DNA from 2 places in the Mesorhizobium sp. B2-3-10 genome. Region 1 is predicted to be linked to the other one. Evidence: predicted binding sites of a transcription regulator. Region 1 holds the regulator's gene; the other holds the start of a gene.
What was found. The regulator PhoB, encoded in region 1, activates phosphate uptake and scavenging genes when phosphate is short. The targets are predictions, from matches to a motif close to TGTCATNNANCTGTCAT.
Positions count from the first base shown of each region.

Region 2: FJ943_RS26220 (RNA degradosome polyphosphate kinase) is a predicted target of PhoB. The motif match lies at 1,937-1,953, and genes of this name have one in related genera.

Region 1 covers NZ_VFVT01000001.1:995,514-1,005,535, reverse strand. The annotation lists gene xylF (D-xylose ABC transporter substrate-binding protein) at 47-1,087, opposite strand; gene FJ943_RS05115 (ROK family protein) at 1,354-2,589, shown strand; gene phoB (phosphate regulon transcriptional regulator PhoB) at 2,592-3,281, opposite strand; gene phoU (phosphate signaling complex protein PhoU) at 3,301-4,008, opposite strand; gene pstB (phosphate ABC transporter ATP-binding protein PstB) at 4,034-4,837, opposite strand; gene pstA (phosphate ABC transporter permease PstA) at 4,834-5,685, opposite strand; gene pstC (phosphate ABC transporter permease subunit PstC) at 5,689-6,672, opposite strand; gene pstS (phosphate ABC transporter substrate-binding protein PstS) at 6,739-7,794, opposite strand; gene FJ943_RS05080 (PAS domain-containing protein) at 8,325-10,022, opposite strand, start outside.
Region 2 covers NZ_VFVT01000011.1:18,999-29,020, forward strand. The annotation lists gene FJ943_RS26220 (RNA degradosome polyphosphate kinase) at 1-1,872, opposite strand, end outside; gene FJ943_RS26225 (zinc-finger domain-containing protein) at 2,040-2,285, shown strand; gene FJ943_RS26230 (FAD-dependent monooxygenase) at 2,296-3,534, shown strand; gene FJ943_RS26235 (TIGR02117 family protein) at 3,553-4,218, opposite strand; gene FJ943_RS26240 (amino acid ABC transporter ATP-binding protein) at 4,337-5,140, opposite strand; gene FJ943_RS26245 (amino acid ABC transporter permease) at 5,166-6,323, opposite strand; gene FJ943_RS26250 (amino acid ABC transporter permease) at 6,328-7,515, opposite strand; gene FJ943_RS26255 (amino acid ABC transporter substrate-binding protein) at 7,578-8,606, opposite strand; gene FJ943_RS26260 (DUF2182 domain-containing protein) at 9,041-9,901, opposite strand; gene FJ943_RS26265 (DUF1326 domain-containing protein) at 9,911-10,022, opposite strand, start outside.

The DNA.
Region 1 (10,022 bases):
TGACCGTTCCACGCCGCGGCGTTTCCGACTTTTCAGGCGATCAAGCTCAGTTGCAGGCCGCGACGCTGCCCGCGGCAACGCCCGTGCAGACTTCGTCCTTCTTGATCCAGCCGGCGTCGATGACGAGGTTGAGATTGTCCTTGGTGATGGCCACCGGGGTCAGGAACAGCGACTTGACGGTGTTGCCGCCAGGCGTCGTGAAGTCCTTCACGCCGGCGATGTCGGTCATCTTCTTGCTGTCGGCGAGTTGCGAGGCGATCTCGGCGGCGTTCTTGCCGAGTTCGCGCGCGTCCTTCCACACCGACACGGTCTGGGTGCCGAGCGCGATGCGGTTGAGCGCGGCGTGGTCGCCGTCCTGGCCGGAGACCGGCACGGTGCCGGCGAGCCCCTGCGCCGTCAGCGCCGCGACGACGCCGCCGGCGGTGCCGTCATTGGCGGCGACCACGGCGTCCACCTTGTTGTCGTTGGCGGTGAGGAACTGTTCCATGTTCTTCTGGGCGTTGGCGGGCAGCCAGCCGTCCGTATAGGCTTCGCCGACATTCTTGATCTTGCCGCTGTCTATGGCCGCCTTCAGCACTTCCATCGAGCCCGAGAACAGGAAGTCGGCATTCGGATCGGCGCCGGAGCCCTTGATGAAGACGTAATTGCCCTCAGGCTTCACCTTGAACACTTCGCGGGCCTGCATGCGGCCAACTTCCTTGTTGTCGAAGGTCAGGTAGAAGACGTCCTTGTTCTCGATCAGGCGGTCATAGCCGACGACCGGAATGCCCTCGTCGAGCGCCTTCTGTACCGCCGGGCCGATGGCCGACGCGTCCTGCGCCAGGATGATCAGCGAATTGGCACCCTGCGAAATCAGGCTCTCGACATCGGTCAGCTGCTTGCCGGGATTGGACTGCGCATCGGCGGAAATGTACTTGTCGCCCGCGGCCTCGATCGCCTTCTTCATGGCCGCCTCGTCGGTCTTCCAGCGCTCCTCCTGGAAGTTGGACCACGACACGCCGATGACCTTGTCCTTTGCCTGCGCGACCGACGCCAGCGTCAGCGACATGGCGACACCCGCCAGAATGGCGACTGTGAATCTCTTCATGATATCCTCCCTGCGCCCGCGTGTGGCGCGACCAAACTGGCCCTAAGGCCGGCACAAAGGCCCTAATTTTTTCGAGCCTCGAAAAAACACTGGTCCATCGCCGGAACACTGTCAACATCGATTCTGACGGATTTTGAGGTGCCGGAAGCCTTTTTTCGAGCCCCGCAATAAATAAATGACAGCCCCAGCCGCTTCTGCCAGTATTCGACCCGTTGCCGGAGGTGTTCGAGGGGGCGTCAAGAACCGCGGCGACGGGGAGGGAAATCATGTCGGTCGGAATCCGCCACGACGATCTGCGCCGGCGCAACCGCGCAATGGTGATTGGAGCCGTGCGCCGGGGTGGCCAGCCCTCGCGCACCGAGATCGCCGCCACCACCGCCCTGAGCCACTCGACCATATCGGCGATATCAGCCGACCTGATCGGCGAAGGTATCCTGAGCGAAGGCAAGCCGAACGAGGCCGGCTCACTGAAACGCGGCCGGCCGCAGGTTGGCCTTGGTCTCAACCCCGAGGCCGCGGCGGTCATGACCGTGGTGCTGTCGCTGAATTTCCTCTCCGTCGCCGTCATCGACTACGCCGGCCAGGTGATATCGGAGGAGCAGCGCCGGCTGGACACGCTGACCATGTCCCGCGAGGCGCTGATCGGCGAATGCGTGGCCATCGTCCGCCGCCGCCTCGAAGATCCCGACCTCGACGTCGCCAGCATCGCCCGCATCGCGCTGGCGATCCAGGGTATCACCGACACCGAGGCGCGCGCCATGCTGTGGTCGCCGATCACGCCGCAGACGGACATTGCCTTCGCCGACATACTCGAAGCCGAATTCGGCATCCCCGCCACCATGGAGAACGACTGCAACATGATGGCTGTGGCGCTGCGCTGGCGCGACCCCGAGCGCTACCGCGACGACTTCATCGCCATCCTGCTCTCGCACGGCATCGGCATGGGGCTGGTGCTGAAGGGCGAGCTGTTCACCGGCACCCATTCCTCGGGCGGCGAGTTCGGCCACATGATCCATCGCCCCGGCGGCGCGCTCTGCCGCTGCGGGCGGCGCGGCTGCGTCGAGGCCTATGCCGGCAACTATGCCATCTGGCGTAATGCAGGACAGCTGGGTGAGGACGCCAAACCGGTCGACGTCAGCGACGCCGACATGCGCGCATTGGCGGCTACGGCGCGCGAAAGAGACGGACCGGAGCGCGAGGCCTATCGCAAGGCCGGCGAGGCGCTGGGCTATGGCCTTGGCAGCCTGTTCGCGCTGATCGATCCGGCGCCGGTTGCGATGGTCGGCGTCAGCGCCGCCGCCTTCGATCTGATCGAGCCGGCCTTGCGCGAGGCCATCGCCCAGACCGCCGGCGGCCAGCATTCGAAATCGATTTCCTTCGATACAGAGCCGAACGAATTGCCGCTGATCCGCGAGGGCTGCGCCATGCGCGCGCTCACCTTCGTCGACCAGGAGATTTTCGCGCCGGGCGTGCAGGTGAGATCCGGCAAGAACGTGGCCTGATCTCAATCCTCGCGGATTGCGTAGCCTGCGCCACGGATGGTGCGTATCACATCGGGCATGCGGCCATTGTTGACCGCCTTGCGCAGGCGGCCGACATGCACATCCACGGTGCGCTCGTCGATGTAGATCGTCTCGCCCCAGACATTGTCGAGCAACTGGCTGCGCGAGAACACGCGGCCGGGATGGCGCATCATGAATTCGAGTAGCCGGAACTCGGTCGGTCCGAGCCGGATCTCGCTCTTCTTGCGATAGACCCGGTGCGATTCGCGGTCGAGCACGATGTCGCCGACCTTGAGCACGCTGGACAGCACTTCCGGTTTGGCGCGGCGCAGCAGCGCCTTGACCCGGGCCATGAATTCCGGCGTCGAGAACGGCTTGACCAGATAGTCGTCGGCGCCGGTCGAGAGGCCGCGCACGCGATCGCTCTCCTCGCCGCGCGCCGTCAGCATGATGATCGGCAGTCGCTCCGTCTCGGGCCGCATGCGCAGGCGCCGACAGAGTTCGATGCCGGAAACCGCCGGCACCATCCAGTCGAGCACCAGCAGGTCGGGCACGTTTTCCTGGAGGCGTATCTCGGCTTCGTCGCCGCGTGTCACCACCTCGACCTGGTAACCCTCGGACTCCAGGTTGTAGCGGAGGAGCACGCCCAGCGGCTCCTCGTCCTCCACCACCATGATGCGTGGCGCGATCATCGATCGATCATCCCTGCCGTCAAGCCGCCGGCACCGACATCGCCGTCTCGTCCTGCTTCGGACGGTTGGCGGGCAGTTGCGTGCCGGTCAGCACATAATACGCATTCTCGGCGATGTTGGTCACATGGTCGCCGATGCGTTCGAGATTCTTGGCGCAGAACAAAAGATGCGTGCAAGCCGTGATGTTGCGGGGATCCTCCATCATGTAAGTCAGGAGTTCGCGGAAGACCGAAGTGTATTTGACGTCGATGCGTTCGTCGTCATTCCTGAGCTTGGCGAGGGCGGCGGCATCGCCGGCCGCATATTCCTCGACGACGCCCTGCACCTGGATCAGCACCAGCTGCGCCATGGAGTCGATGGAATGCGACAAGTCGCGCGGCGTGGCGGTGAGGCCTACCGAGCCGACGCGCTTGGCGATGTTCTTGGCAAGGTCGCCGATGCGTTCGAGATCGCCCGCCATGCGGATCGAGCCGACGACATGACGCAGATCGTCGGCCATCGGCTGGCGCTTGGCGATCAGGGTGATGGCGCGATCATCGAGTTCGCGCTGGCGCGCGTCCATGATGGCGTCGTCGGAGACGACGCGCTGTGCCAGCGCGTTGTCGGAATTCAGCAGCGCCTTGGTGGCGCCGCCGACCATCGTGCCGGCGAGATCGCCCATGTCGCTGATCAGCTTGCTGATCTGTCCGAGATCCTCGTCGAAGGCTGCGACTGTGTGTTCGGCCATGATCCTGGTCCTCGTATGCGTGAGATCAGCCGAAGCGGCCGGTGATGTAGTCCTGCGTGCGCTTCTCGCGAGGCGACGTGAAGATCTTCTCGGTCTTGTCGAATTCGACCAGCTCGCCCAGATACATGAAAGCCGTCTGCTTCGAGACGCGCGCGGCCTGCTGCATGTTGTGGGTGACGATGACGATCGTGTAGTCGGCCTGCAACTCGTCGATCAATTCCTCGATCTTGGCGGTCGACAATGGGTCGAGCGCCGAGGCCGGTTCGTCGAGCAGGATGACCTCCGGCTTGACCGCCACGGTGCGGGCGATGCAAAGCCGCTGCTGCTGGCCGCCCGACAGGCTGAGGCCGCTGGCATTGAGCTTGTCCTTGACCTCGTTCCACAGCGCGGCGCGTTTCAACGCCTGCTCGACACGGCCGTCCATCTCGGCCTTGCCGATCTTCTCATAGAGCCTGACGCCGAAGGCGATATTCTCATAGATCGACATCGGGAACGGCGTCGGCTTCTGGAACACCATGCCGATCTTGGTGCGCAACAGGTTGAGGTCCTGCGAGCGGTCGAGAACGTTCTGGCCGTCGAGCAGCACCTGACCCTCGGCGGTCTGCTTGGGGTAGAGCTCGTAGATGCGGTTGAAGACGCGCAGCAGCGTCGACTTTCCGCAACCCGACGGTCCGATGAAGGCCGTCACGCTGCGCTCGGGCAGCGACAAGGTGATGTCTTTCAGCGCCTTCGACTGGCCGTAGTAGAAATTGAGGTTCTTGACCTCGATCTTCGCCTTGGCGGCTGCCTCTGTCGCAATCGTCATGTCTGGAGACAACATCTGGCTCATTTGTCCTCTCTGCGTCCGGTCAGGCTGCGCGCAAAGATGCTGAGCGCGAGAACCGTCAATGTGATTATGAGTGCGCCGGTCCACGCCAGTTGCTGCCACTCCTCGTAAGGGCTGAGAGCGAACTGGAAGATGGTCACCGGCAGGCTGGCCATCGGCGCATTGAGATTGCTCGACCAGAACTGGTTGTTGAGCGCTGTGAAGAGTAGCGGCGCCGTCTCGCCGGAAATGCGGGCAATGGCCAGCAATATGCCGGTGACGATGCCGGACATCGCCGCGCGGTAGGCCACCGAACGGATCACCACCCAGCGCGGCGCGCCAATCGCCGTGCCGGCCTCGCGCAAAGCGTTCGGCACAAGGTTGAGCATGTCCTCGGTGGTACGCACCACGACGGGAATGACCAGGATGGCCAGTGCCACGGCACCGGCGATGGCCGAGAAATGCCCCATCGGCCGTACCATCAATTCGTAGACGAACAGGCCGATGATGATTGAGGGCGCCGACAGCAGGATGTCGTTGATAAAGCGCACCACGGTGGTGAGCTTCGAAAAGCGGCCATATTCGGCCATGTAGGTGCCGGCCAGCACGCCGATCGGCGTGCCGACGACGATGCCGATAATGGTCATCACGATGCTGCCGTAGATGGCGTTGAGCAGGCCACCGGCATCACCGGGCGGCGGGGTCATTTCCGTGAACACTGAGAGCGAAACGCCCGACAGGCCCTTATAGAGCAGCGCGCCGAGGATCAGCGCCAGCCAGGCAAGGCCGATGCCGGCGGCGATGACGCAGAGCGTCATCATCACGCCGTTCTTGCGCTTGCGGCTCTGGTGAAGCGATGCGGCTGTCGACATCGGTCAGACTCCGGTACGGGCATCGATGCGCATCAGCATGTAGCGGGCGACGGCAAGGATGAGGAAGGTGATGACGAACAGGATCAGGCCGAGCGCCACCAACGAGGAAGTGTAGAGATCGCCGACGGCTTCGGTGAATTCGTTGGCGATGGTTGCCGAGATCGTCGTTGCCGGCGCGAACAGCGAGGCGCTGATCCGGTGGGCGTTGCCGATGACGAAGGTGACCGCCATGGTTTCGCCGAGCGCGCGGCCGAGGCCGAGCATGACGCCGCCCATGATGCCTATGCGGGTGTAGGGGATGACGACGCGGCGTGTCACTTCCCAGGTCGTGCAGCCAATGCCGTAGGCGGACTCCTTCAGCACCGGCGGCACCGTGTCGAACACATCCTTGGTGATCGAGGTGATGAAGGGCAGCACCATGATGGCGAGGATCAGCGACGAGGTCAGCAGGCCGATGCCGTAGGGCGGACCGGCAAACAGGCTGCTAAGGCCGGGAATGCCATGGAACACGTTGATGATGAATGGTTGCACTGTCGTCTGCAGGAACGGTGCCAGCACGAACAGGCCCCAGATGCCATAGATGATCGACGGGATGCCGGCCAGCAGTTCCACGGCCATGCCGATCGGGCGCCGGAGCGGACGCGGGCAAAGCTCGGTGAGAAAAATGGCGATGCCGATACCGAGCGGCACAGCGATCAGAATGGCGATGGCCGAAGTGATGATGGTGCCATAGATCGGCGCCAGGGCGCCGAATTTCTCGGTGACGGGATTCCAGCTCTCGGTGGTCAGAAAGGAGAAGCCGAAGGTCGACAGTGCCTGCCAGGAACCGGCGAACAGCGAGATAGCGACGCCGCCGAGCAGCACCAGCACGAGAATGGCGGCGGCGCGGGTCAGCCCATGGAAGATCGAATCGGTCAACGCGAACCGTCTGACGGTGGCGTCGCGTGAACCTCGAATGGCTGGCAAGGCTTCGTGGGCAGCGCTCATGTCAAGCTCGGCTCTTTGTGTTGATTGAAAAGGAGCGCCGCGGGGCGGCGCTCCTCCAGAAAGATATTACTCGCCGGCGTAGACGGGCTTGCCGTCGGCCTTGATGTCGGCCTTCCACGAAGCCTTGATCAGGTCGACGACGCTATCGGGGATCGACACATAGTCGAGCGCCTTGGCGGTTTCCTTGCCGTCCTTGTAGGCCCAGGCAAAGAACTTGAGCGCTTCGCCGGTGGCCGCGGCATCGTCCGGGGTCTTGTGGATCAGCACCCAGGTCGAGGCAGCGATCGGCCAAGTGGCGTCGCCCGGCTCGTTGGTGATGATGACGTTGAAGTTCTTGGCGCCCTTGAAGTCGGCGTTCGAAGCAGCCGCGCCGAAGGATTCGAGCGACGGCTCGACGACCTTGCCGGCGGCGTTCAGCATCTTGGAGTAGGAGAGATTGTTCTGCTTGGCATAGGCATATTCGACATAGCCGATGCCGCCGTCGGTCTGCTTGACGGTGTTGGCAACGCCTTCGCTGCCCTTGGCGCCGACGCCGGTCGGCCATTCGACGGCCGTATCCGAGCCGACCTTGTCCTTCCAGTCGGGCGAGAGCTTCACGAGGTAGTCAGTGAAGTTGAAGGTCGTGCCCGAGCCGTCCGAACGATGAACGACGGCGATAGCGGTCGACGGCAGGGTGAGCGAGGGGTTCAGGGCCTTGATCGCGGCATCGTCCCAGGTGGTGATCGCGCCGAGATAGATCTGGGCCAGCGTCTTGCCGTCGAGGACGAGTTCGCCCGGCTTGATGCCCGTGAGGTTGACGATCGGCACGATGCCGCCCATCACCATCGGGAACTGCACGAGGCCGTTCTTTTCGAGATCGGCGTCGGACATCGGCTTGTCGGTGGCGCCGAAGGTCACGGTCTTGGCGATGACCTGCTTGATGCCGCCGCCCGAGCCGATCGACTGATAGTTGAGGCCGATGCCAGTATCCTTCTTGTAGGTGTCGGCCCATTTGGCGAACACCGGATAGATGAAGGTCGAGCCGGCGCCGGAAAGGTCAGCTGCCATTGCTGCGGAAAGGGTGAGGGTGGACGCCGCAGCCATTGCAATCGCAACGGCCGCCGAGCGGATGAAATGTCTCATGTGGCCTGCTCCTGTTCGGAAGATGGTCTCTCGGCGCCACTTCTTGCCGGCGCCCGCTGAGGCCAATAGCCTTCGATTATAACAGTCGCATGACAGTTTCATGTCAGCCCGGTAACGCGTTGCCGGTAACGCGAAAGACGCCGGTCTCGGGCGCTCGCGGCGCGGTCCGAGTTTGCCGCCGGAATCAGGGGCTTGAGCCCTCCGACGGCTGGAATCACCCCGGACTCGACCAGGCTTTCCCAAATGAAGAAAATCCGGACGGGAGCGCGTTGCTCGCAGCCAGAGCGTGTCATGGCCGGGCCATCGCCAAAAACAGGTCCGTTGGGGTAGAGTGACACTGTTTCTTGCAGGCGGTCGCTGCTCCCGCCCGTAACTGAGAAGAGCGGAATTCGATTTCGCTATTGTTCCGGCTGGACACCGCCTTTGATATGGCGCGATCGCACCATAGTCATTGCACGCAGCGGTAGCAGCGAATCTCCTGCTGATTCCTTGATTGCCTCGCCGGACCCGCAATCCAGGCGACGCGGGCTCTATCCCGCGTTGCGGTGGACCTGACGGCCGGCGCCGACCCAGCGCTCGACCTTCTCGAGCAGGGCCCTGGGGCTGATCGGCTTGGGCAGATAGTCGTCCATGCCTGCCTCCAGGCAGCGCTCGCGGTCGCCCTTGAGCGCATGCGCGGTGACGCCGACGATCGGCACATGCGTGCCGGTCTCCTGCTCCAGCAGGCGGATCGCGGCCGTCGCTTCGAGACCGCTCATCTCCGGCATCGAGACATCCATCAGGATCATGCACGGATTGAGCGTACCGAAGGCGTCGAGCGCCTTGCGGCCATTGCCGACGATCTCGAAACCATAGCCGGTCTCGCCGAGGATTTGCGTGAACACCATCTGGTTCACCTCATTGTCCTCGGCCACCAGGATATCCAGCCTGTGCCCGCCGGCCGTCGCAGGCAACCTGGGGCGAACCTGTGGCAGCTGCAATTGCGCGCGCTGCTCGGATGGCGCCAGGGGCGGCGGCCGGGAAGCCTCGGACGCCTCGCCCGCGAGCGGTTGAACGGCGTGGCCGCTGGTGGCGTGGCGATGGCGCTGGATGGTCGCGACCAGTGTTTCCAGGAGCACCGAGGAGCGCGCCGGCTTGATCAGCTGGGCGTCGATGCCAAGATCGCGGTAGCTGGTGTTGGCAAGCGACTGGTCGACCGATGTCAGCATGATGATCGGCGTGTCCGCGAGGCCCTCGGTGTTGCGCACGATACGCGCCATTTCGGCGCCGCTCATCTCAGGCATCTGGTAGTCGAGCACGACGCAGTCGACCGCCACGCCATAAGCTGCCGCGGCGATCAGCACCTTGAGACCTTCGGCGCCGCTTTCGGCCGCGCAGGAATCGAACGTCCACGAGGTCATCTGCTCGGTCAGGATGGCGCGGTTGACGGCGTTGTCATCGACGATCAGCACGCGTGCGCCCGTCACGTCCACCGGCGTGATGCGCTGCCCGCTCTGCTGCCCGGCCCCTGGCAACGTTACGGTGAACCAGAAGGTTGACCCCTTGCCTTCGGCGCTCTCGACGCCAATGTCGCCGCCCATCAGGTCGACCAGCCGCGAGGTGATGGCAAGGCCAAGCCCGGTGCCCTCGTGGCGCCTTGTCGAGGACGTATCGACCTGGCTGAATTTCTCGAACACCAGTTTCAGTTTTTCCTCGGGGATGCCTATGCCGGTATCGGTGACCGAGATCGTCAGCCTGGTTCCCGTTGGAACCCGTTCGCCGGTCACGTCGACCAGCACGTGGCCCTCATCGGTGAACTTCACCGCATTGCCGAGCAGGTTGGTGACGATTTGCCGGATGCGGCCGACATCGCCGATGAACAGACTTTCAAGCCGCGGCTCGATGCGCACGATGAGCTCAAGATCCTTTTCCTTGGCCCGTGTCGACACCAACGTCGCCACGTCCTCGATCGCCTCGGCGAGATTGAATGGCGCCGGGTCGAGCACCAGCTGGCCGGCATCGATCTTGGAGAAATCCAGGATGTCGTTGATGATGGTCAACAGCGCGTTGCCCGATTTGACGATGATGTCGGTGAATGTCTTCTGCTTCGGATCGAGATTGGATTTGGCCAGGAGTTCAGCCATGCCCAGTACGCCGTTCATCGGCGTGCGGATCTCGTGGCTCATATTGGCGAGGAACTCCGACTTGGCGCGGTCGGCGAGCACGGCGCGCCGGCGCGCCTCGCTGAG
Region 2 (10,022 bases), on a different contig from region 1:
GACGATCGCCTCGTCCGACGGAAGGCCATGACCGTTGCCGAAGCAATAGATGCGGCTGTGCTCCAGGAAACGGCCGACGATCGACTTGACCCTGATGTTCTCCGACAGGCCCGGCACCTGCGGCCGCAGGCAGCAGATGCCGCGCACGACGAGGTCGATCTCCACTCCGGCGCGGCTGGCATCGTAGAGCGCGTCGATGATGATGGGATCGACGAGCGCGTTCATCTTCATCCAGATACGCGCCGGCCGTCCCTCCAACGCATGGGTGACCTCGTCCGAAATGTGCTGGAGGATGCGGTTCCTCAGCGTGAACGGCGAGATCGCCAGCCGCATCTCGGCGGTCGGCTCGGCATAGCCGGTGATGAAATTGAACAATTGGGCGACGTCGCGGGCGATCGTCGGATCGGTGGTGAAGAAGGACAGGTCGGTGTAGATGCGCGCGGTGACCGGGTGGTAGTTGCCGGTGCCGAGATGGACGTAATTGCGCAGCTTGCCGTCCTCGCGCCGCACCACCAGCGACATCTTGGCGTGGGTCTTGAGTTCCAGGAACCCGAACACGACCTGCACGCCGGCGCGTTCGAGATCGCGCGCCCAGCGAATGTTGGCCTCCTCGTCGAAACGCGCCTTGAGCTCGACCAGCGCCGTTACTGACTTGCCGGCTTCGGCCGCGTCGACCAGAGCACGCACGATTGGGCTGTCGTTGGAGGTGCGATAGAGCGTCTGCTTGATCGCCACCACTTCGGGGTCGGCCATCGCCTGGCGCAGGAACTGCACCACCACGTCGAACGACTCATAGGGGTGATGGACGACGATGTCCTTCTCGCGAATGGCGGCGAAACAGTCGCCGCCATGCTCGCGGATACGCTCGGGAAAGCGTGGGTTGTAGGGGATGAATTTCAGGTCGTCGCGGGGAACGGAGACGATCTCGGAGATCTGGCTGAGTGCCAGCGGCCCGGTGAGCACGCTGATGCGGCTCGACGAGACGCCAAGCTCGCCGGCGACGAAATCGCGCAATTCCCCAGGCATCAGCTTGTCGAATTCGATGCGGATGACGGAGCCGCGGCGGCGGCGCTTCAGCGCCGTTTCGAACAGGCGCACGAGATCTTCCGATTCCTCTTCGACCTCGATGTCGCTGTCACGAATGATGCGGAACGTGCCGGAGCCCTTGACCTCGTAGCCGGGGAAGAGCTTGCCGATGTAGAGGCCGACCGCCTCCTCCAGCGGAATGAAGCGGACATGGTGCTTGCGGTCCGGCAGGCGGATGAAGCGCTTCAGCGCCACCGGCAGGCGCAAGAGCGCGCTCATCTCCTCGCCATTCTTGCGATGGCGAAGTTGCAGCGCCATCGAGAAGCCGAGATTGGGAATGAACGGGAACGGATGCGCCGGGTCGATCGACAGCGGGGTCAGCACGGGAAACACCTGCTCCTGGAAATGGTCTTCCAGCCAGACCTTCTCGTCCTTTGTCAGCGCGTCGCGGGTGATGGTTTCGATGCCTTCCTTGTTGAGCAGCACCGTGAGGGCCGACAGGCTCTTCTGCTGGTCCTCCTGCAGCCGCTCGACCTCACGCAGCAATTGTTCGAGCTGCTGTTCGGGAGTGCGTCCGTCCGGGCTCTTCAGCACGATCCCCTCGCGCACCTGGCCTGCAAGACCGGCGACGCGCACCATGAAGAACTCGTCGAGATTGGCGGCCGAGATCGACAGGAAGCGGACGCGCTCCAGCAGCGGGTGATGGGTGTTCAGCGATTCCTCGAGAACGCGGCGATTGAACTGCAGCCAGGAGAATTCGCGGTTGACGAAGCGGTCCGGATTGCCTTCCGGGCTCGCTGCCGCGACATTGTTGAATTCGCTCTGTACCGGCTTCAGTTCGTTCATGATTCCTGCTCTTCCGCACGCCTCAGCCGGTTAACCGGCTTAACTTATCCTGTGGCAGGCTTTTGCGACAGTTCTCTGACAGGCTTTTGCGACAGTTTGATTTCATCGAACTTGCAAACAGACTTGATATGATCCAGATGCAGAGAGACTGCGTTAAGGAGACGATGATGGCAGGCGGTTCCATTCCCCATTTCCAGAACGATGCGGGCCATCCGGCGATCGACATCGGAGTCAAGGAATTCATGTGCACGGGCGCCAACCCGCCTTTCGACCACCCGCATGTTTTTCTCGACATGGGCGACGACAATGAGAAAGTCTGCCCCTACTGCTCGACCCTCTATCGCTATTCGCCGAAGCTGAAGGCGACCGAAACGCTGCCGGCGGGCTGCCTCTACATCGACCAGGCCGCCTGACCTTCCGATCATGAGCGAGACGCGGTCCCGGCAGGTCATGATCGCCGGGGCTGGCATCGCCGGGCTGACAGCGGCGATTGCCTTTGCCGAACGCGGCTATTCCGTGAGGGTGGCCGAACAGGCGCAGCGTCTCGAAGCGGCGGGCGCCGGCATCCAGCTCTCTCCTAACGCGACCCGCATCCTTCGCCAGCTTGGCGTGCTCGACACGCTTCTTGCCAATGCCGTCCAGCCGGAAGCCGTGGTGCTGAAGGACGCCGCGAGCCTGCGCCAACTGGCACGCGTGCCGCTTGGCGGAGCCGGCGAGGAACGCTGGGGGGCGCCCTATCTCGTGGCGCACCGGGCGGATCTGCAAGACGCCCTGATGGCGCGCGTTGCGCAACTGCCCGACATCCATCTCACCACCGGCGCGCAGGTCAGCAGCGTGGCCTCCGGTTCATTCGTTATCACCAGGACAGACGGGGTCGGCCGCAGGGTCATCGATACCCAAGGATCTCTGCTGGTCGGCGCCGATGGCGTCTGGTCAGCGGTGCGGAGGTTTGCCAGTCCAGGCAGCGGAGCCGGCTTGGCGAACAGCCATTTCTCCGGCGAACTGGCTTGGCGGGCGACGGTGAGCGCAGACAACGAGGCGGGGCGAGCCTTCACCGCGATCGGCTCCCCTGACTGCGTCACCACCTTCCTGCATCCCGGCTTTCATTTGGTCGCCTACCCCGTGAGCAGGGGTAGCGCCTTCAACCTTGCCGCCTTCACCCGGGGCGAGCGCATCGCCGACGGGTGGTCACGCCACGCCGATCCCGCCATCCTTTCAGGCGCCATGCGCCGCTCCGCGCCGGGGCTGGCGCGTTTGGTGGAACTCGCTGGCCCGTGGACCGCCTTTCCTATCCACACGGTCGAACAGCGACGCTGGACCATGCCCGAAGGCATCGCGCTGATCGGCGACGCCGCGCATGCGATGACGCCGTTCGCGGCGCAAGGTGCTGCCATGGCGATCGAGGATGCCGCGACGCTGGCCAGCCTGGTCGCCGACATCCCCGGCGACCTGACGCAAAGCCTCATCATCTGGGAGAACCTGCGGCGGTCGCGCATCGCCAAGGTCATCCGTCGCGGCGCGCTCAACCGGCTTGCTTGGCATGCCCGAGGCCCCGTGGCGTTGGCCCGCAATCTGTTTCTGGCGGCACGACCGGGAGAGAAGCTCGCAGCCGATCTGGACTGGCTTTACGGGTGGGAGCAGCAGCGGATCATCCGTCGCTGAAAGGAGCCCGTGGCAAAGCTAATTATACAGCCGCATCGACAGCCCAAGCGAAACCGGCAGCGGGTTCCACCAGCCGGTGCGCAGGCCGGCAGCGCGCAGTGCCGCCGCCGTCCAGGTGTTGCAACCGATCAGCGCGTTGAAATGGCCATTGGCCTCATAAAAGCGATCGAAATTGGAGTAGGCGGCATTGTCGATGACGATCGGACCGTTCGGCCCCTCTTGAAAGCTCGCTTCGATGAAATCAAGCAATGCGGCAAAACGGTCTTCGCCCACGTCGAAGCCGGCGACATCGGGGTGCGGCTCGGGAATATTGCCGGCGACGGCGACATGCATCACCGACGCATCGAGCGTCAAAGCCTTGAACGCGGGCAGCGCCTTCAATTGCGACCATGTCGGCGTTTCCAGGTAGAAGGCGCGCCCACCCCAGCCGAAGACGAGGTAGCGCACTTCGGGCGCGTCCGATGGCAGGCCGACATCGGCAAGGAAACGAAAGCGCCGGCGCACCTCGTCGTCCACGGGAATGGCGATGTCGGTGTGGATCGGATTTTTCAGCACCAATATGTGCCGGATGCCCTCGCCCGCTGCGGCTGCCGGCCAGAGCGGCCGCGGCACCAGCGTGCCGAGCGACACGGCGAGCACCAGTGCTGCAACCAGAATGGCCAGGAAACGCAGGAGTTTTCTCATCGGTGCGGCTTCGCGATTCCGTCGCGGCTCAATGAAGAAGATCATTTATCGGATCGGCCAGACACTAAAAAGCCCGGCCGTGGCGCGACCGGGCTTTCCCGACTTGGCGTCAATCCGCTCAGTGCAGGATCTGCGACAGGAACAGCTTCGTGCGTTCGTGGCGGGGATGGTCGAAGAACTCGGCCGGCGTGTTCTGCTCGACGATCTGGCCCTGATCCATGAAGATCACCCGGTTGGCGACTTTCCGTGCAAAGCCCATCTCGTGGGTGACGCACAGCATGGTCATGCCTTCCTCGGCCAGCCCCACCATGGTTTCCAGCACTTCCTTGATCATTTCGGGGTCGAGCGCTGAGGTCGGCTCGTCGAACAGCATGATGCGCGGGTTCATGCACAGCGAGCGGGCGATCGCCACGCGCTGCTGCTGGCCGCCGGAAAGCTGGCCCGGATATTTGTTGGCCTGCTCGGGGATCTTCACGCGCTTGAGGAAATGCATGGCGATTTCCTCGGCCTGCTTCTTCGGCGTCTTGCGCACCCAGATCGGCGCCAGCGTGCAATTCTCGAGGATGGTCAGATGCGGGAACAGGTTGAAGTGCTGGAACACCATGCCGACCTCGCGGCGCACCTCGTCGATCTTTTTCAGATCGTTGGTGAGTTCCTTGCCGTCGACGATGATCTTGCCCTTCTGGTGCTCTTCCAGCCGGTTGATGCAGCGAATCATGGTCGACTTGCCCGACCCGGACGGTCCGCAAATGACGATGCGCTCGCCGCGCATCACCTTCAGATTGATGTCCTTCAGCACATGGAACTCGCCGTACCATTTATGCATGGCGATGATGTCGATGGCGACATCGGTGGTCGAGATATGCATCTTGGCGGCGTTGACCTTGATCTCTTCCGCGCTGACGGCATTTTCGGTGGCCATGGCTGGGGTCCCCTTGTTCTTTTGTTTAGCGTTTGTAGCCGGTGTCGAGCCGGCGTTCCGTGTACATTGAATAGCGCGACATGCCGAAGCAGAACAGCCAGAAGACGAAGGCGGCGAACACAAGACCGGATTTCGCGGTCTGCGCCGTGGCCCAGTTGGCGTCGGAGAAGTTCTGCTTGACGATGCCGAGCAGGTCGAACATCGAGATGATGAGGACCAGGCTGGTATCCTTGAACATGCCGATGAAGGTGTTGACGATACCGGGTATGACCAGCTTCAGCGCCTGCGGCAACACGATCAAGCTCATCTTCTGCCAGTAGCCGAGGCCGAGCGAATCGGCGCCTTCATACTGGCCCTTGGGGATCGCCTGCAGGCCGCCGCGCACCACTTCGGCCATATAGGCCGCCGCAAACAGCGACACGCCGATCAGCGCCCTCAGATACTTGTCGAAAGTGACGCCGGCCGGCAGGAACAGCGGCAGCATGACGCTGACGAAAAACAGGACGGTGATCAGCGGTATGCCGCGCACGGCTTCGATGAAGATAATGCACAGCATCTTGATGATCGGCATCTTCGAGCGCCGCCCGAGCGCCAGCACGGTGCCCAGCGGCAGCGACACGGCGATGCCGACGAAGGACAGACTCAGCGTGATCAGCAGCCCGCCCCAGCGCGAGGTTTCGACATGCGGCAGGCCGAATACGCCGCCGACCAGCAGGAAGAAGGAAACGATCGGCAGCACCAGGAAAAGCAGGATCGCGTTCAACCCCTTGCGCGGCACACGCGGCATCAGCATCGGCACCAGCAGCGCCACGAACAGGATGGCGACCAGGATCGGCCGCCAGCGCTCCTCGACCGGATAGGTGCCGAACATGAACTGGCCGAACTTGGCGTTGACGAAAGCCCAGCAGGCTCCGCTCCAGCCATCGGGCTGAATGCCGCCTTGCGCGACGGTGGCGCAGACCGTGCGGTCCGGTCCCGTCCACTGTGCGTTGATGAACGCCCAGTTGATGACCTGCGGCAGAACCCAGGCGACGATGGCGATGCCGAGGATGGTGAGGATGGTGTCGCCGACCGAGCCGATCAGGTTCTTGCGCACCCAGGCGACGGGGCCGCTGACGCTCGCCGGCGCGGGCTGCGCCAGCGCCATTTCGGTGCGCACCCAGGATAGATCGTGTTCCTGCATGGTCCTATCTCTCCACCAGCGCCATCCTGGCGTTGACCACGTTCATGACGGCCGAGGTCACCAGGCTGAGTATGAGATAGGCGATCATCATGATCAGCACGCCCTCGACCGCTTGTCCGGTCTGGTTCAGAACCGTGCCGGCCGTTGCCGTCAAATCGGGATAACCGATGGCGATCGCCAGCGAGGAGTTCTTGGTCAGGTTGAGATACTGGCTGGTCAGCGGCGGGATGACGATGCGCATGGCCTGCGGCACCACGACCAGCCGCAGGATCGAACCGGATCGCAGCCCAAGTGCGGCCGCCGCCTCGGTCTGGCCCTTGCTGACACCCCTGATGCCGGCGCGCACGATTTCGGCGATGAAGGCCGCCGTGTAGCAGGACAGCGCCAGATAGAGCGAAAGGAACTCCGGTTTGACCTGGAAGCCGCCGGTCAGGTTGAAGGTCGATTGTTTGGGCAAGTCAAAGCTCAGGGGAAAGCCGCTCAGCACGTAAGCCAGCAGCGGCAGGCCGATGATCAGCGCGGCGGAGGTCCAGAACACCGGAAATTGCTGGCCCGTCGCCATCTGCCGCTGACGCGCCCTGCGGGCAACGAACCATGACATTGCGATGCCCACGACAAGGGCGACCAGGATCAGCCAGGAGCCGTCGCCCCAGACCGGGCGCGGAAAATAGAAGCCGCGCTGGTTGAGGAACGAGCCGAAGGGCAGATGATAGGAATCGCGCGGCGCCGGCAGCACGGCGAGCACGCCGGAATACCAGAAGAAGATGACCAGCAGCGGTGGGATGTTGCGGAAGATCTCGACATAGACCGTGCAGATCTTCTGGATCAGCCAGTTCTGCGACAGGCGGCCGATGCCGATGACGAAGCCGATGATGGTGGCGGTGATGATGCCGGCGACGGCAACGATGATGGTGTTGATCAGGCCGACGACGATGGCGCGGCCATAGGTCGAGTCCGACGTATAGGCAATCGGCGTGTCCGAGATATCGAAGCCGGCGCGCCCCTTGAGGAAGCCGAAGCCGGAGGCGATGTGCAGGCGCTGCAGATTGTCGATGACGTTCTGCACGATCCACCAGATGGACCCGAACAGAACGATGACGACCAGCGTCTGAAAGAAGAGACTGCGAATTCTCGGGTCATTGACGAAGGAGCCGCGGCTCGGCTCCTCGCGTAGGATTTCCTGCGATGCCATGTCACGTCCCCTGTGAAAGAGAAACCGGAAGGCAGGAGCCTGCCTTCCGGATCACATTTCGATCAGCGGATCGGCGGCGCGTATTGCAGGCCGCCCTTGGTCCATAGCGCATTGATGCCACGCGCAATCTTGAGCGGGCTGCCGGAGCCGACATTGCGGTCGAACATTTCGCCGTAGTTGCCGGTCGCCTTGACGATGTTGACGACCCAGTCGTTGGAGACGCCGAGGTCGGTGCCGATCTTGGTGTCTGCTTCCTGGCCGAGCACACGCTTGATCTCCGGGCTGGCGGAGTTTTTCATCTCGTCGACATTGGCCTTGGTGATGCCGAGCTCCTCGGCGTCGAGCAGAGCGAAATAGGTCCACTTGACGATGTGGTACCACTGGTCGTCGCCCTGGCGAACGGCGGGTCCGAGCGGCTCTTTCGAGATGATCTCGGGCAGCACGACGTGATCGGCCGGCGAGCCGAGCGTCAAGCGAATGCCGTAAAGGCCCGACTGGTCGGTTGTGTAGACGTCGCAACGGCCGGCATCATAAGCGGCATTGACCTCTTCGAGCTTCTCGAAGACGACGGGATTGTACTCCATCTTGTTCGCCTTGAAGTAGTCGGCGAGGTTGAGCTCGGTGGTCGTGCCGCTCTGCACGCAGACGGCGGCGCCCGAAAGCTGCAGCGCCGAATTGACGCCCGGCAGCTTCTTGGCGTTGATCATGAAGCCCTGGCCGTCATAGTAGGTCGTGCCGATGAAATTCAGGCCGAGCGCGGTATCGCGGTTGATCGTCCAGGTGGTGTTGCGCGAGAGGATGTCGACCTCGCCGGACTGCAGCGCGGTGAAGCGTTCCTTGGCGCTGAGCGGCGTGAACTTGACCTTGGTGCCATCACCGAAAACGGCGGCGGCAACCGCGCGACAGAAATCAGCGTCGATGCCTTGCCAGTCGCCCTTGTCGTCCGGCGCGGAGAAGCCGGCCAGACCGGTCGAGACGCCGCACTGGATGAAGCCCTTCGCCTTGACGGTGTCGAGCGTGCCGGCCGACGCGGCCGACGCCATCAGTCCGAGCGTGGCGGCGCCAAGAATGCCGATAGCAATGTGTTTCATAACCCACAGACCCTTTTCTGTTTTTTCAGGCAAACCCTGATTTTTTTCCCTTGTGAACGCAGCTCCCATCCCGGCCCATTCCCGAAACCCCGCATCGCAAACCGACGCGCCGCCTCCCATTCACGAACAGCATCGAAGGCGATAATTCCCGTGAGGTCAAGGAAAATGACCGAATCCGACCGGGTTTGAAAATCGATTGCCTGAAATGCCTGAATTGCAGACAAACGTGCACGCGATCTCGTCAGAAGCGCGACCTGAATCGGCAAGGCTCATTTGACGCAGATGTGAGCCGGCGCTGTAAAATCCGTTCCGGGCAATAGCTCGGCGTTACTGCCCCCGGGCACGAAATGCATTGACGTTACGGAATACCTTCGGCCGACGATTACCCATGATTGGCGGTCGATATTGCTTGTGGACAAAATCGGCGCGCGGTCTCAAAGCGCGGAAAGGCCCAGCCAGAGGCCGACGGCGACCATCAATGCACCGGAGATGCGCGGGATCAATTGCCCGGCCGGGACCACCTTCTCCAGGAGAACAAGGATGGCGATGCCGGCGATCCACAGCACGTTCATGACACCACCGACGAACAGCAGGGCCATCAGTGCCCAGCAGCAGCCGAGACAATAGGCGCCGTGATCCATGCCAAGCCGAAGCGCGCCGAGCGCGGTGGTGCGGAACCCGCCATGGCTGGCCAGGAACGCGATCGGCGCCTGGCATTGGCGCAGGCAGACGCCCTTGATCGGTGTCCATTGGTAGAGGCCGGCGGCGATCAGAATGACACCGCCGAGCACCGCGCTGTGCGCCGCCATCGCGGGATCAAGCAAGGCGAAACGAGTGAGCAGCCATTGCGCACCCGTCGCCACGATGCTGAAGACGACCCAGACGACGAGATAGCCGGTAAAAAACCATGCCGTCGAAGCGATAGGCCGGCTGTCCGCCAGCGCCTTGCGGCCGACGCCGGCATAGAGCAGCAACATCGGCGCGACCGACGGCGTCATCATGCCGACCATCATCACAACCCACATCGTGAAGATGAAAACGAAATCGGCCGATGCCCAGGGCCGGAAGCCCGGCGCCACGGCGGCGCCCATAGCCATGCCGCCCATGTTCATGCTCGCCGTGTCCATCCCGGCCATGTCGCCTGCCTCGCCGCCCGACACCGGGCTGCCAGGCATGGCCATGTCGGCGGCCAGCCAAAGAACATAAGCCCAGGCGAACACGGCAATGACGGCGAGCGCGGCCGTCACGACCGCGCGGTCGCGCCGCAGCACCGCCTCGAGAGCCGTGTCGCCCATTGGATCAGGTCAATGCACGATGCCGCTCTGCGTGAGATGCAGGTTGGCGAAATGACTATGCGTGTCCGCCACCTCGAACTTGATTGGGCTCGTCGTCTTGGTCCAGCCGCGCCCGACCTCG